DNA from 2 places in the Streptomyces sp. NPDC045899 genome. Region 1 is predicted to be linked to the other one. Evidence: riboswitches for the same ligand, from Rfam matches in the RefSeq annotation. Region 1 holds a riboswitch; the other holds the start of a gene.

What was found. Region 1 has a riboswitch for cobalamin ahead of cobN (cobaltochelatase subunit CobN). Riboswitches for the same ligand answer to the same signal wherever they lie in the genome.
Region 2: linked by a shared signal. The riboswitch ahead of AC07FT_RS29465 (cobalamin biosynthesis protein) and the one ahead of cobN (cobaltochelatase subunit CobN) in region 1 are both predicted to bind cobalamin.

What each region holds. Positions count from the first base shown of each region.
Region 1 covers NZ_JBWKKP010000005.1:383,254-390,608, forward strand. Annotated here, with positions in the region: gene AC07FT_RS10640 (cobalt-precorrin-6A reductase) at 1-460, shown strand, start outside; gene AC07FT_RS10645 (precorrin-2 C(20)-methyltransferase) at 445-2,013, opposite strand; gene AC07FT_RS10650 (precorrin-8X methylmutase) at 2,010-2,651, opposite strand; gene cobG (precorrin-3B synthase) at 2,648-4,093, opposite strand; cobalamin riboswitch at 4,140-4,289, shown strand; gene cobN (cobaltochelatase subunit CobN) at 4,322-7,355, shown strand, end outside.
Region 2 covers NZ_JBWKKP010000025.1:92,908-100,262, reverse strand. Annotated here, with positions in the region: gene AC07FT_RS29490 (hypothetical protein) at 1-88, opposite strand, end outside; gene AC07FT_RS29485 (alpha/beta hydrolase) at 211-1,338, opposite strand; gene AC07FT_RS29480 (class II aldolase/adducin family protein) at 1,477-2,163, opposite strand; gene AC07FT_RS29475 (inorganic phosphate transporter) at 2,527-3,828, shown strand; gene AC07FT_RS29470 (hypothetical protein) at 3,842-4,108, shown strand; cobalamin riboswitch at 4,316-4,467, shown strand; gene AC07FT_RS29465 (cobalamin biosynthesis protein) at 4,624-5,622, shown strand; gene AC07FT_RS29460 (cobyric acid synthase) at 5,619-7,151, shown strand; gene AC07FT_RS29455 (putative cobaltochelatase) at 7,198-7,355, shown strand, end outside.

The DNA.
Region 1 (7,355 bases):
GCACCCGGCCGCGTCCCTGACCGAGGCCGCGGAGCTGCTGCCCGCACTGGGGGAGCGGGTCTTCCTCACCACCGGAAGGATGGGGCTCGCCGCCTTCGCCCATCTGTCCCGGCAGTGGTTCCTGATCCGCTCGGTCGACGCGCCACAGGCGCCGGTCCCGCCGCGCGCGGAGGTGATCCTCGACCGGGGGCCGTTCACCCTCGAGGGCGAGACTGAACTGCTGCGCCGCCACCGTATCGACGTCGTGGTGACCAAGGACAGCGGGGGCCGGGCCACCGCCGCCAAGCTCACGGCGGCGCGCGAGGCCGGACTTCCGGTGGTCGTGGTCCGCCGCCCGCCCGCCCCGGAGGGGATCACCGTGGCCGGGACCCCGGACGAGGCCGTCGGCTGGCTGCGCACGACCCTGGCGGGGTGGGCCGGGGTGTGGCCCCGGCCCGTCACCGGTCAGTCCTCCGGGTAGCGCCTCGGGGTCCAGACGATCTCGGTGCCGTCGCCGCGGCGCACCGTACGGGTCTGGGACGAGCCGATCAGCAGGATGGTGCGCATGTCCACCTGGGCCGGGTCCAGATCGGCCAGCCGCACGACGCGGACCCGCTCCTCGGGGCCGCCCACGTCCCGGCCCAGCACCACCGGCGTGTCCGGCGCGCGGTGCTCCAGGAGCAGTTCCCGTGCCTTGCCGACCTGCCACACCCGGCTGCGCGAACCGGGGTTGTACAGGGCGAGCACCAGGTCGGCCGCGGCCGCGGCGCGCAGCCGCTCGGCGATGACCTCCCACGGCTTGAGCCGGTCGGACAGCGAGACCACCGCGTAGTCGTGGCCGAGCGGGGCACCCGCGCGGGCGGCGGCGGCGTGGGCGGCCGTCATCCCGGGCAGCACCCGTACCGGCACCTCGCGGTAGGGGTCCTCGGACGCCGCCTCCAGGACGGCGGTGGCCATGGCGAACACCCCGGGGTCGCCCGAGGACACCACGGCGACCCGCCGCCCGCGCCGCGCCAGCTCCAGCGCGAACTCGGCGCGCTCGGCCTCCACCTTGTTGTCGGAGGCGTGCCGCCGCTGGCCCGGCCGCACCGGCACCCGGTCCAGATAGGTGGTGTAGCCCACCAGCTCCTCCGCGGCGGCCAGTTCACCGCGCGCCTCGGGGGTGAGCCACAGCGGACCGGCCGGGCCGAGGCCGACGACCACGACCTCACCCGGGCCCGCCGCCTCCGGGGTGTCCGCCCCGGTCGCCCCGTCCGCGCGGTCGTCCCCGGCCACCGGGTCCGCCGCGCCAGTCATGGTGACCGTGCCGACCCGGCTCGGCAGCACCGCCACCGAGAAGTAGGGCACCGTCCCGGGATCCACCTCGGCCAGCGGCGCGGTGCGCTCCGCGCCCATCGTGGCGCGCTCGACGTACCGCGCGTCCGCCAGCCGTCCCGAACGCTCCAGGGCGCGGCGCACGGTCGGGAAGGTGCGGCCGAGCTTCATCACGGCCGCGGCGTCCGCGGAGGCCAGCCGTGCCGTCAACTCCTCCTCGGGCAGGGTGCCGGGAAGGACCGTCAGCACCTCCTCGCCCTCCACCAGCGGGGTGCCGAGCCGCGCGGCCGCCGCGCTCACCGAGGTGACCCCGGGGATCACCTCGGTGGGGTAGCGGTCGGCCAGCCGCTTGTGCATGTGCATATAGGAGCCGTAGAAGAGCGGATCGCCCTCCGCGAGCACCGCGACCGTGCGCCCGGCGTCCAGATGGGCCGCGAGCCGCGCGGACGCCTCGGCGTAGAACTCCTCCATCGCCCCGCGGTAGCCGCCGGGGTGGTCGGTGGTCTCCGTGGTGACCGGGTAGACCAGCCGCTCCTCGATGTGGTCGGGCCGCAGATACCGATCGGCGATGGAACGCGCGATGCTCCGGCCGTGCCGCGCGCTGTGGTAGGCGATGACATCGGCCTCGGCGATGACCTCCACGGCCCGTACCGTCATCAGGGACGGGTCGCCGGGGCCGAGCCCCACACCGTAGAGCCGGCCCTGCTGCTGCTCGCTCACTCTGCCTCGCTCGCTATCGCGTTGACCGCGGCCGCGGCCATGGCGCTGCCACCGCGTCGGCCGCGCACCACCAGATGGTCAAGCGCCGCCGGATGTCCGGCCAGCGCCTCCTTGGACTCGGCCGCGCCGATGAAGCCGACCGGCACACCGATGACGGCGGCCGGGCGCGGCGCGCCCTCCTCGATCATCTCCAGCAGCCGGAAGAGCGCGGTGGGGGCGTTGCCGACAGCCACCACCGAACCCTCCAGCCGGTCCCGCCACAGCTCCAGCGCGGCGGCGCTGCGCGTGGTGCCCATCCGGCGGGCCAGCTCCGGCACCCCGGGATCGGACAGGGTGCACACCACGTCGTTGTCGGCGGGCAGCCGCTTGCGGGTGACACCGCTGGCGACCATCTGCGCGTCGCACAGGATGGGCGCGCCGGAACGCAGCGCGGCACGGGCGCGGGAGACCACCTCGGGCGAGTACCCGAGGTCCTGGACCAGGTCGACCATGCCGCAGGCGTGGATCATCCGCACCGCGACCTGGCTCACATCGGCGGGGAGACCGCCGAGATCCGCCTCGGCGCGGATGGTGGCAAAGGACGCGCGGTAGATGGCCGCCCCGTCCTTCTCGTAGTCGAACACTGTGCCCTCGATCATCTCGTTCCGCGGGCCGCCGCCACGGCGTCGGCCACCTGCTCTGCTGTCACGTCCGTGCCGTCCGGGTCACCGGGCGTCCCGGATGTGCCCCGTACGGTGATCCGGTAGCCCGTGCCGGTCGCCAGCGCGTCCACCCAGCGGCCGCCGGGATGACCGCAGCGCCGCTCACAGCCGGAGAAGTACACCGGCAGCGGCACGGTACGCCGTTCGCCGCCCGCGGTGGTCCGCGCCACCGTCCGCCCGGCGTCGGCGCGCACATCGGTCAGCGACTTCGCGCAGCCGGGCAGCCCGGTGCAGGCCCCGACACCGAGCCACGGTGAGCCGGGATCGGTCACCAGCCCGGCTCCGGCCAGTTCGTCCGCCGCGGAGCGGGCGGCCCCCGGGGTGAATCCGGGGATCACCACGCCGCGCCAGGGTGTCACACGCAGCTCATCGGCCCCGTCCCGGGAGGCGAGCGCGGCGAGCAGCCGCCACTGGGCGGCGCTCATCCGGCCGAGCGGTACGGCCACGGACACCGCGTGGCGGCCGTGCGGGCCGGGCACCGGACCGGGGGAGGGAAGGCAGGGTTCCGTCCATGGGCCGGGCGCCGTGTCCAGTCCGGCACCGCAGGCGCCGGTGTCCGGTTCCTGTCCGATGCCCGCCCCGGCGAGTCGCGCCGCCAACCCGGCGGCCGTCACGGCGTGTTGTGCGGGGAGCTCCCGCGCCCGCCAGGCCCGGATGCCGCTTTCCTCCGCTCTCGTCAGGAATTCCACGGCCGCCAGCGCGGCGGCCCGCGGGGCGTCCTCCGCCGCGATGCGCAGCCCCCCGGATCCGGCGGCACCCACCCCCAGGACGGCTCCGCCGCCCGGCGTTGCGATCAATGTCACATCGGCGCCCAGGGCGGCGACATCACCCCGTCCGTCGTCCAGCGCGAACAGGAACCGACCCGACAACCCCGACAAAGCCCTCAACTCGCCGGACCCCGCCGTGCACAGCAGTGTGTCCAACTCCCGCGCCCACACCGAGGTGTCGGTGTGCCCGGCGCCGTCCAGGCCGCTCAGCGGTGACGCCACGATGTTGCGCACCCGGTCGTGCGCGTCCGACGGCAGCAGCCCCGCCGACCGCAACCGCTCCGCCAGGGGTGCCCCGCACCCTTCGGCAAGCCCCCGCAGCTGGACGTTTCCCCGGGAGGTGAGGTCGAGCCGGCCGTCGCCCAGCTCCTCCGCCACCGCCGCCAGCGTCCGCGCCTGACGTCCTGTCAACAGGCCGCCGGGCAGCCGGACACGGGCCAGTGCGCCGTCGTGCGCCGGGTGGAGCCGCAGTGCGCCGGGGCATGCGTCATCACGCCCGCCACGGTCCGCGGAGACCGTCCGGTCCGTGGCGGAGCGGGCCCGGACACCGGTGGCGGGCGTTTGATCCCCAGGTGGGACGGTTGTCGGGGGGAGGGGCATGGCGGCGAGCATACCGACGATCGCCCGGCCCTCACCGTCCCGTGGCAGGTCAGCAACGCTTACTATGCTGAGCGGCGGGTCGTCCTGACCCGCCGGACGCAACTGACGGCGTCAGGGGAGGAAGCCGGTGAGATTCCGGCGCGGTCCCGCCACTGTGAGCACGGCAGCAGCCGCGCGAGCCAGGAACTCCCGCCGTCTTCAACCCGCCCGGGGCGCGGACCCCGAGGAAGGCGCCCAGTCATGATCCTGCTGCTGTCGACGTCCGACACCGACCTGCTCAGCGCCCGTGCCGCCACGGGCCCGGTGCCGTACCGCCTGGCCAACCCGGCCCGGCTCGCACTCGACGACCTGCCCGGCCTGCTCGAGGGCGCCGACCTCGTCGTCGTACGGCTGCTCGGCGGGATCCGCGCCTGGCAGGAGGGCCTGGACACCCTGCTCGCGGGTGACCGCCCCGTGGTGGTCCTCACCGGTGAACAGGCCCCGGACGCCCAGCTCATGGAGGCGTCCACGGTCCCGGTCGGCATCGCCGCCGAGGCCCACGCCTACCTCGCCCACGGCGGCCCCGGAAACCTGGAGCAGCTGGCCCGCTTCCTCTCCGACACCGTGCTGCTCACCGGCCACGGCTTCGAACCGCCCGCCCCCGCCCCCACCTGGGGCCCGCTGGAGCGCACCGCGCGCACCACCACCGGCCCCACCGTCGCGGTGCTCTACTACCGAGCCCACCACATGAGCGGCAACACGGCCTTCGTCGAGGCCCTGTGCCGGGCCGTGGAGGACGCCGGGGGCCGTCCGCTCCCGCTGTTCGTCGCCTCGCTGCGGGCGCCCGAGCCCGAGCTGATCGAGGCCCTCGGCGCGGCCGACGCGGTCGTCACCACCGTGCTCGCCGCCGGTGGCACCCGGCCCGCCGACGCCTCCGCGGGCGGCGACGACGAGTCGTGGGACGCGGGCGCGCTCGCCCGGCTCGACGTCCCCGTGCTCCAGGCGCTGTGCCTGACCGGCTCGCGCACCGCCTGGGAGGAGAACGACGAGGGGCTCTCCCCGCTGGACGCCGCGACCCAGGTCGCCGTCCCCGAGTTCGACGGCCGCCTCATCACCGTGCCGTTCTCCTTCAAGGAGGTCGACGAGGACGGACTGCCCGTCTACGTCGCCGACCCCGAGCGCGCCGCCCGGGTCGCCGGGATCGCGGTACGGCACGCCCGGCTGCGCCACATACCCGCGGCCGACAAGCGTCTTGCACTGGTCCTCTCCGCCTACCCGACCAAGCACTCCCGCATCGGCAACGCCGTCGGCCTCGACACCCCCGCCAGCGCCGTCGCCCTGCTGCGCCGCCTGCGGGCCGAGGGCTACGACCTCGGCCCCGAGGACGGGCCGGACGCCCTTCCGGGCCTGGTCTCCGGCGACGGCGACGAACTGATCCGCGCCCTCATCGACGCCGGCGGCCACGACCAGGAGTGGCTCACCGAGGAGCAGCTCGCCGCCAACCCGGTCCGCGTCCCCGCCGCCGACTACCGCCGCTGGTACGCCACCCTGCCCGCGCAGTTGCGCGACGCGGTCGAGGAGCACTGGGGCCCGCCGCCCGGCGGGATGTTCGTCGACACCAGCCGCAACCCGGACGGCGACATCGTCCTGGCCGCGCTGCGCCACGGCAATCTGCTGGTGGTCATCCAGCCGCCGCGCGGCTTCGGCGAGAACCCCATCGCCATCTACCACGATCCCGATCTGCCGCCCTCCCACCACTACCTGGCCGCCTACCGCTGGATGGCCACCCCGCAGGCGGACGGCGGCTTCGGTGCCGACGCCATGGTCCACCTGGGCAAGCACGGAAACCTGGAGTGGCTGCCCGGCAAGAACGCCGGACTGTCCGCCGCCTGCGGCCCCGACGCCGCGCTCGGCGATCTGCCGCTGATCTACCCGTTCCTGGTCAACGACCCGGGCGAGGGCACCCAGGCCAAGCGCCGCGTGCACGCCACCCTGATCGACCACCTGGTGCCGCCGATGGCCCGCGCCGACTCCTACGGCGACATCGCGCGGCTGGAGCAGCTGCTCGACGAGTACGCCGCCATCTCCTCGATGGACCCGGCGAAGCTGCCCGCCATCCGCGCCCAGATCTGGACCCTGATCCAGGCCGCCAGGCTGGACCACGACCTCGGCCTAGAGGACCGTCCCGACGACGACGGCTTCGACGACTTCCTGCTCCACGTCGACGGCTGGCTGTGCGAGGTCAAGGACGCCCAGATCCGCGACGGTCTGCACGTCCTCGGTGCCGCCCCCGGCGGCCCCGGGCGCGTCAACCTGGTGCTCGCGATCCTGCGCGCCCGCCAGATCTGGGGCGGCACCACCGCGCTGCCCGGTCTGCGCGAGGCACTCGGACTGGACGAGTCGGCCGCCACCCGCACCGGCGCCGATGACGCCGAGGAGCGCGCCCGCGCGCTGGTCCAGGCGATGGAGGACGCGGACTGGGCCCCCGACGCGGTCGAGAAAGCCGTCCTCGTCCTGCCGGACGAGCAGCGCGCCGCGGTCACCGCCATCCTCGACTTCGCCGCCCGCGAGGTGGTGCCGCGCCTGGCCGCCACCACCGACGAGATCGACCACGCCGTGCACGCGCTCGGCGGCGGTTTCGTCCCGGCGGGCCCCTCCGGCTCCCCGCTGCGCGGTCTGGTCAACGTGCTGCCGACCGGCCGCAACTTCTACTCCGTCGACCCCAAGGCCGTGCCCAGCCGGCTGGCCTGGGAGACCGGCCAGGCGCTCGCCGACTCGCTCCTGGAGCGCTACCGCGCCGACAACGACGGCCAGTGGCCGACCTCCGTCGGTCTCTCGCTGTGGGGCACCAGCGCGATGCGCACCTCCGGCGACGACGTGGCCGAGGCGCTGGCGCTGCTGGGCATCCGGCCGGTGTGGGACGACGCCTCGCGCCGGGTGACCGGGCTCGAGCCCGTCGAACCCGCCCAGCTCGGCCGTCCGCGCATCGATGTCACCCTGCGCATCAGCGGTTTCTTCCGGGACGCCTTCCCGCATGTCGTCGGACTGCTGGACGACGCCGTACGGCTGGCCGCCTCCCTCGACGAGGCCGACGAGGACAACTACGTACGCGCGCACACCCGGGCCGACCTCGCCGCCCACGGCGACGAGCGCCGCGCCACCACCCGGATCTTCGGCTCCCGCCCCGGCACCTACGGCGCCGGGCTGCTCCAGCTGATCGACAGCCGTGACTGGCGTACCGACGCCGACCTCGCCGAGGTGTACACGGTCTGGGGCGGCTACGCCTACGGACGCG
Region 2 (7,355 bases), on a different contig from region 1:
CGCGGTGCGACGCGGGCCTGCGGTCGGTGGCCACCGGCCGCTGGCGGACGAGTCGGAGCCGGGAGTCGCGCGGAGTACGGGACGTCACGGGAGCAGTTTCGCCGCTGACGGCCCGAAAGCCCAATCGGCACCCGTCCGGCGGTCGCCTCCGGCGCGGGGAACGCGCGTTCCGCGCACCGCGCGAGCGCGGCCGGGCGCCACGAGAGGGCGCTACAGGAGAGGGGTCAGAAAGCGCCGTAGTGCCTCTTCGTACCCCTGTGGGTCGGCGTTCCACATGGCGCCGTGCGGAGCACCCGGTACGGGGTGAAGGGTGACCAGTTCGGATCGGCGTCCGGCCAGTTCACGGGAGACGGACCAGGGGGCCAGGGCATCGTCGGGGCCGTGGAGGATGAGCGCCGGGACGCGCAGCCGCTCGGGGTCGGCGGCCTCCTCGAGGAGGCTGCCGTGCAGTCCGGTGCGGCCCTCGGCCGCACGTATGACGAGCGGCATCAGCGCGGCGGGGGTACCGCGGGCCGCGGCGAGCGCGCGCAGGGTGACCCGCCAGTCCAGCACCGGGGAGTCGAGGACGACCCCGCTGACCCGGTGCCGCAGGGCCGAGTTGGCGGCGGCGTGCAGGGCCATCGCGCCGCCGGTGGACCAGCCGTGCAGGACGACGCGCTGTGCGCCGTACCGCACCGCGTAGCGAATGGCCGCGTCCAGGTCGCGCCATTCGCTGTCGCCGAGGTGGCCGACGCCGTCCTCCGGGGGCGGGGCCCCGGGGTCACCGCGGTAGGCGAGGTCGAGTACCGGGACCCGCAGCTTCCGCAGGAACGGCATGACGACCATGGGGTGTTCACGGGTGGTGCCCAGACCGTGGACGGTGATGACCCAGGTGGGGCGCTCACCGGGGACGAACCAGGCGGGCAGCGGGCCGAGTTCACCGGGGATGTCCACATCGGCGTGCTCGAGGCCGAGCGCATCGCGCGGATTGCCGATGTGCACCTGGGGGGTGAGCCGCACCCGGTCGCCGGGGTCGAGGCTGCCGTGGGTCACCCGCTCCAGGCGGCGCACCACGCAGTCGGCCGGGCTCGGCGCGTCCTGAAGGACCGGGCCGATGACGGCGTGGCAGGCCGGGCCGGCCAGTCCGTAGGTGCCGGGGCGCAGCGAGGCGAGGGAGCGGGTCAGGGTGATCCGGCCGGGCTCGGCCGCGTGCACCGTGAGCGGGGGCTCGTTCGGCAGCGGGCGGTCGAGGGCGGGCCGGAGCGCAGCGTCGGTGCCGTACCGTCCGGCCGCCACCGCAGCCACACCGGCGCTGAGCAGGGTGCCGGCGGCCGCGGCCGCCGCTGTCCGCAGACGCATCCCTCCCAGTGTGGTGGGCCGGGCGCCCGCTGGCCAGCGGGCGTACCCGGCGGAGTGAGACCCGGCAGGCAAAGACACCGCGAGCAGCGGCACGGCGGTGGACGGACCGGCAGGTGGACGGACCGGCCGGTGGACGGCTCAGCCGGGCTGGCCGTAGCCGCGCAGCTTGTCGGCGGCGCGCGCCAGCTCGTCCGGCGGGATCAGCGCGGGGGTGCGGCCGGGGACGGCGGAGGCGGCCAGCCAGACCTGGCACATCCACTCCAGCTGCGCGGTGCGGTCGTACGCCTGGTCCAGGGTGGCGCCGTGGACGACGGTGCCGTGGTTGCGCAGCAGACAGCCGGAGCGGTCGCGCAGCGCCTCGAGCATCCGCTCGGCCAACTCGTCGGTCCCGTACAGGGCGTATTCGGCGACCCGCACCGGTCCGCCGAGCACCCCGGTCATGTAGTGGATGGCCGGGAGTTCGTCGACGAGGGTGGAGACGGCCGTGGCGTGGACGGCGTGGGTGTGGACGATGGCCCGGGCGTCCGTGGCGCGGTAGACGGCCAGGTGCATGGGCAGCTCGCTGGTGGGTGCGAGCGTGCCGAGCACCTGCTCGCCGTCGAGGTCGACGGCGACGGCGTCGCGCGGGCCGAGCCGGTCGTAGGGCACCCCGCTGGGGGTCACCAGGACGGTGTCGCCGACCCGGGCCGAGACATTGCCCGAGGTCCCGACGACCAGCCCCTCGGCGTTGGTCCTGCGGGCGGTCCGCACCACCTGTCCCCATGCCTGCCGCAGGGGCTGGGTCAGCCGCGGCCGCGGCTGCCGGGCGGATCGTTCCTGTGCCATACGCCTCACCTCCGTCCCGATCTTCGCAGCCGCCCGTCCGCCGGGGCGGGGACGGGGGCGGAATCAGGCCGGGGCGCGGTGTCGCGCGGGCCGTGTTCGAACCGGGCACGATCGGGGGTCGTAGCGCGGCGTTCACCCGGGTGGGGGCGGTGGGGCGGGTGGGGTGGGTCGTACGGGGCGGGAGGGACGTGGGTGTACGGTTCCCAAACTCCTTGTGGCGGCAGGAAATACGCCCGGTGGCCGACCGATGCCGCACCCTTTCCACCGCGTCACCCCGGCGCCCGCCCTCGTTAACCTTTCGTTCACCCAGTTTCCTTACGTTCACCGTGCCACTACAGACCTTCGAACTGATTGACCGGGTGTATGGAACACATCACGCTTCTCATCGGGATCGTGATCATCACGGCCTTGGTGTTCGACTTCACGAACGGCTTCCACGACACAGCCAATGCCATGGCCACCACCATCTCCACAGGCGCGCTCGGTCCCCGGGTGGCAGTGGCGATGTCGGCCGTCCTCAATCTGATCGGCGCCTTCCTGTCCGTGGAGGTCGCCAAGACCATCTCCGGGGGCATCCTCGACGAGGACTCCGGCATCCGGCCCGAAGTGATCTTCGCGGGTCTGGTCGGAGCCATCCTCTGGAACCTGGTGACCTGGCTCGCCGGGCTGCCGTCCAGCTCCTCGCACGCCCTCTTCGGCGGCCTGATCGGCGCCACCGTGGCCTCGGTCGGCATCGACGGGGTCAACGGGGACGCGATCGTCATGAAGGTCCTCATCCCGGCCGTCGCCGCTCCGCTGGTGGCGGGTATCGCCACGATCGTCGCGACCCGGCTCACCTACCGGCTCGGACGTGGCCGCGCCGCCGAGGACACCGCCAAGGGCTACCGCGCCGGGCAGATCGCCTCGGCCGCCCTGGTCTCCCTCGCCCACGGCACCAACGACGCGCAGAAGACGATGGGTGTGATCACCCTGGCGCTGGTGACCGGCGGTGTGATCGCGCCGGACTCCGACCCGCCGATGTGGGTCATCGTCTCGGCCGGTCTGGCCATCGCCCTGGGCACCTACCTGGGCGGCTGGCGGATCATCCGCACCATGGGCAAGGGCATCACCGACATCCAGCCGCCGCAGGGCTTCGCCGCCCAGACCGGCGCGGCGACCGTCATCCTCGCCTCCTCGCACATCGGCTTCGCGCTCTCCACCACCCAGGTCTGCTCCGGTGCCGTCATGGGCGCGGGCGTCGGCCGCAAGGGCGGTGTGGTGCGCTGGTCGACCGCGGGCCGGATGGTCGCGGCCTGGGTGCTGACGCTGCCCGCCGCGGGTCTGATCGCAGCCGGGTCGGCGCTCCTGGCCGACCAGGGCGACTGGGGCATCACGGCGGTGGCCGTGCTCGCCATCACGGGCTGCCTGGTCATCTGGGCGCTCTCCCGGCGCAAGCCGGTGGACGCCTCCAACGTCAACGAGGTCGAGCAGGGCGCCACCGCCGAGCCGGTGGGTGTCATCACCGCCGCCCTCCAGTCGGTGGCCCCGCCGCCGGTGGGCTCCGCCGCCACCGCCGACAGCACCGCCTCCTCGGACACCGTCTCCGACACCACCACCGACCAGCCGAAGGCCGTCGCGGCGGCCGGCTCGGCCGCCCCCGCGGCGTCGAGCAGCACCAGCAGCTAAAGGGAGCCATGGAATGAGCATCGACTGGGCGGCACTCGGCCAGGTCTTCGGCGTCAGCCTCGCGGTGACGGTCGGAGTGGTGGGCGTCTTCACCCTCGGCATCATCGGCACCTCCCGCAAGGCGCTCAGCCCCGAGGGAGCGGCCGTGGCCACCGCCACCGCCGGCGGCGTCCCGGCGCAGGGGGGCGGCGCGTCCTCTCTCGCCCGCTCCGGCGCGTACGCCTGCTTCGCGCTGTGCGCCGCGGTGGTGGTGTACGGCATCTATCTGATCGTCGCCTGAGGACGCTCCGGCGCCTCCCGCGACATCTGAAGAGCACCACGGCCGCCGGGCCGGAGACGCTGACCAGCCTCTCCCGCCCGGCGGCCGTCGCTCGTGCTCCGCGCGGGGCCCATGTGGGCCTCGGCACACTCGTGCGTCGCAGGTCATGGGCGAGTTGACGGCCCTTCGCGGCCCATGGTGGACTTCCGGAGCCAAACGGCGGCAGCAGAGGAAGCCGGTGCGAATCCGGCGCGGTCCCGCCACTGTCACCGGGGAGCGCTCTCCCATCGCCTGCACGGGGTCACGGCTCGTCCGTACGGCTGGTCCGTACACGGAGCTGGAAGACCGGGAGAGCCGCGGATCCGGGAGCCAGGAGACTCTCCCCGCCGGTCACGTCGAACCAGGGCGCGGACCCTGAGTGAGGACATACCGCCATGCCCGGCACCGCCACGCCGCCGTCCCCGCCGCTCCGCGGCCCCCTGGACGCGGACACCCCGCGCACCCCCTTCTTCCGAGGCACGACGGCGGGCTGAGGGATGCGTGCCGATCACGCCTCGTTCGCGTGCGGTGCCGCTCTCGGCTTCCTCGGTGACCTCGCCACGGGCGACCCCCGCCGCGGCCACCCGGTGGCCGCGTTCGGGCGGGCCGCCCTGGCCGCCGAGCGCCGGCTGTGGCGCGACCACCGCGGTTACGGGGCCCTGCACACCGTGCTGTGCGCGGGCGGCGCGGCCGCCGGTGCCGCGCTGCTGACGCGTGCCGGACGGGCGGTGGCCGGGCGCCACCGCGCCGACATCGCCCTGACCGCCGCCGCCACCTGGGCCGTGCTGGGCGGTACGACGCTGGGGCGCGAGGCCCGCGCCGTCGGCGGCGCGCTGGCCGCCGGGGACGTCGAGGCCGCCCGGGAGCGGCTGCCGCACCTGTGCGGACGCGATCCGCAGGCACTGGACGCGCAGGCGATCGCCCGCGCGGTGGTGGAGTCGGTCGCGGAGAACACCTCCGACGCCGTGGTGGGCGCCCTGGTGTGGGGGGCGGTGGCCGGAGTGCCCGGGCTCGTCGCCTTCCGGGCCGTGAACACCCTGGACGCCATGGTGGGCCACAAGTCCCCGCGCTACCGCCGGTTCGGCTGGGCCGCGGCCCGGCTGGACGATGTCGCGGGCTGGCCGGGCGCACGGCTGACAGCGGTTCTGGCGACGGTCGCGGGCCCCGATCCGCGCGGTGCCCGGCGGGCCTGGCGGCGGGACGGTGGGCGCCACCCCAGCCCCAACGCGGGCCCGGTGGAGGCGTCGTTCGCGGGCGCCCTCGGGGTGCGCCTCGGCGGCACCCTCGCGTACGCCGGCCGGATCGAGCACCGGCCGGTGCTGGGTGACGGACGGGCGGTGCGCACCGCCGACATCGACCGCGCGGTGCGGCTGTCGCGGCGGGTGGGGGCGCTGGCCCTGCTGACGTCGGTGACGGCACGGCTGGTGGTGGGCAGGGTTCTGTCCGACAGGGGCGGGGTCCCGGGCGGACCGGGCGAGCGGAGAGGGAAACGATGAGCGGAACAGGGGGCGGGCTGCTCGTCGCCGGGACGACCTCGGACGCGGGCAAGAGCGTGGTCACGGCGGGCATCTGCCGCTGGCTGACGCGCAAGGGCGTCCGGGTGGCACCGTTCAAGGCGCAGAACATGTCGCTCAACTCCTTCGTCACCCGGGACGGTGCGGAGATCGGACGGGCGCAGGCCATGCAGGCGGCCGCCGCGCGCGTGGAGCCCAGCGCGCTGATGAACCCGGTGCTGCTGAAGCCGGGCAGCGACCGCAGCAGCCAGGTGGTGCTGCTGGGCAGGCCGGTGGGCGAGATGAGCGCCCGCGGCTACCACGCGGAGCGGCGCGAAGGGCTGCTGGAGACGGTCACCGCGTGTCTGGAGGAGCTGCGGAGCACCCATGACGCGGTGATCTGCGAGGGCGCGGGCAGCCCCGCCGAGATCAATCTGCGCCGTACCGACATCGTGAACCTGGGGCTGGCGCGGGCCGCCGGGATCCCGGCGGTGGTGGTCGGGGACATCGACCGCGGCGGGGTGTTCGCGTCCTTCTTCGGGACCACCGCGCTGCTGTCCCCGGAGGACCAGCGCCATATCGCCGGTTATGTGGTCAACAAGTTCCGCGGCGATGTGACCCTGCTGGAGCCCGGTCTGGAGATGCTGCGCGGGCTCACCGGGCGGCCGACGCTCGGCGTGCTGCCGTTCGCCCACGGTCTGGGCATCGACGAGGAGGACGGGCTGCGGGTGTCGCTGCGCGGCGCGGTGCGCGAGAGCGTGGTCGCGCCGCCGCACGGCGCGGACGTGCTCCGGGTCGCGGTGGCCGCCGTACCCCTGATGTCCAACTTCACCGATGTGGACGCGCTGGCCGCCGAACCGGGTGTGGTGGTGCGTTTCGTGGACCGCCCCGAGGAACTGGCCGACGCCGACCTGGTGGTGGTGCCGGGCACCCGCGGCACGGTCCGGGCGCTGGCGTGGCTGCGTGAGCGCGGGCTCGCGGACGCCCTCGTGCGGCGGGCCGCCGAGGGGCGGCCGGTGCTGGGCATCTGCGGTGGCTTCCAGGTGCTGGGGCGGCGTATCGAGGACGAGGTCGAGTCACGGGCCGGGACGGTGGAGGGCCTCGGACTGCTGCCGGTGCGGGTGCGGTTCGCGGTGGAGAAGACCCTCGCCCGGCCGGTGGGCGAGGCCCTGGGCGAGCGGGTGGAGGGCTACGAGATCCACCACGGGGTCGCCGAGCTCCTCGACGGCGGCGACGAACCCTTCCTCGACGGCTGCCGCGCGGGCTCGGTGTGGGGCACCCACTGGCACGGCTCGCTGGAGAGCGACGGCTTCCGGCGGGCCTTTTTGCGGCGGGTGGCCGCCGCGGCGGGCCGGGCGTTCGTCCCCGCGCCCGACACCCGGTTCGGGGAGCTGCGCGAGGAGCAGCTCGACCGCCTGGGCGACCTGATCGAGGAGCACGCCGACACGGACGCGCTGCTGCGGCTGATCGAGGACGGCCTGCCGGACGGGCTGCCCTTCGTACCGCCCGGGGCGCCAGGAGGAGCGAAGTGAGCATCCCGGACCGCGACCGCGTCACCACCGCTGGAGGTACCGCCGAATGACCACCGCCACCTATCCGTTCACCGCGGTCGTCGGGATGGCCGACATGCGGCTCGCCCTGTTGCTCAACGCGGTCTCCCCGGCTGTCGGCGGCGTCCTGGTGCGCGGGGAGAAGGGCACCGCGAAGTCCACGGCCGTCCGTGCCCTGGCCGCGCT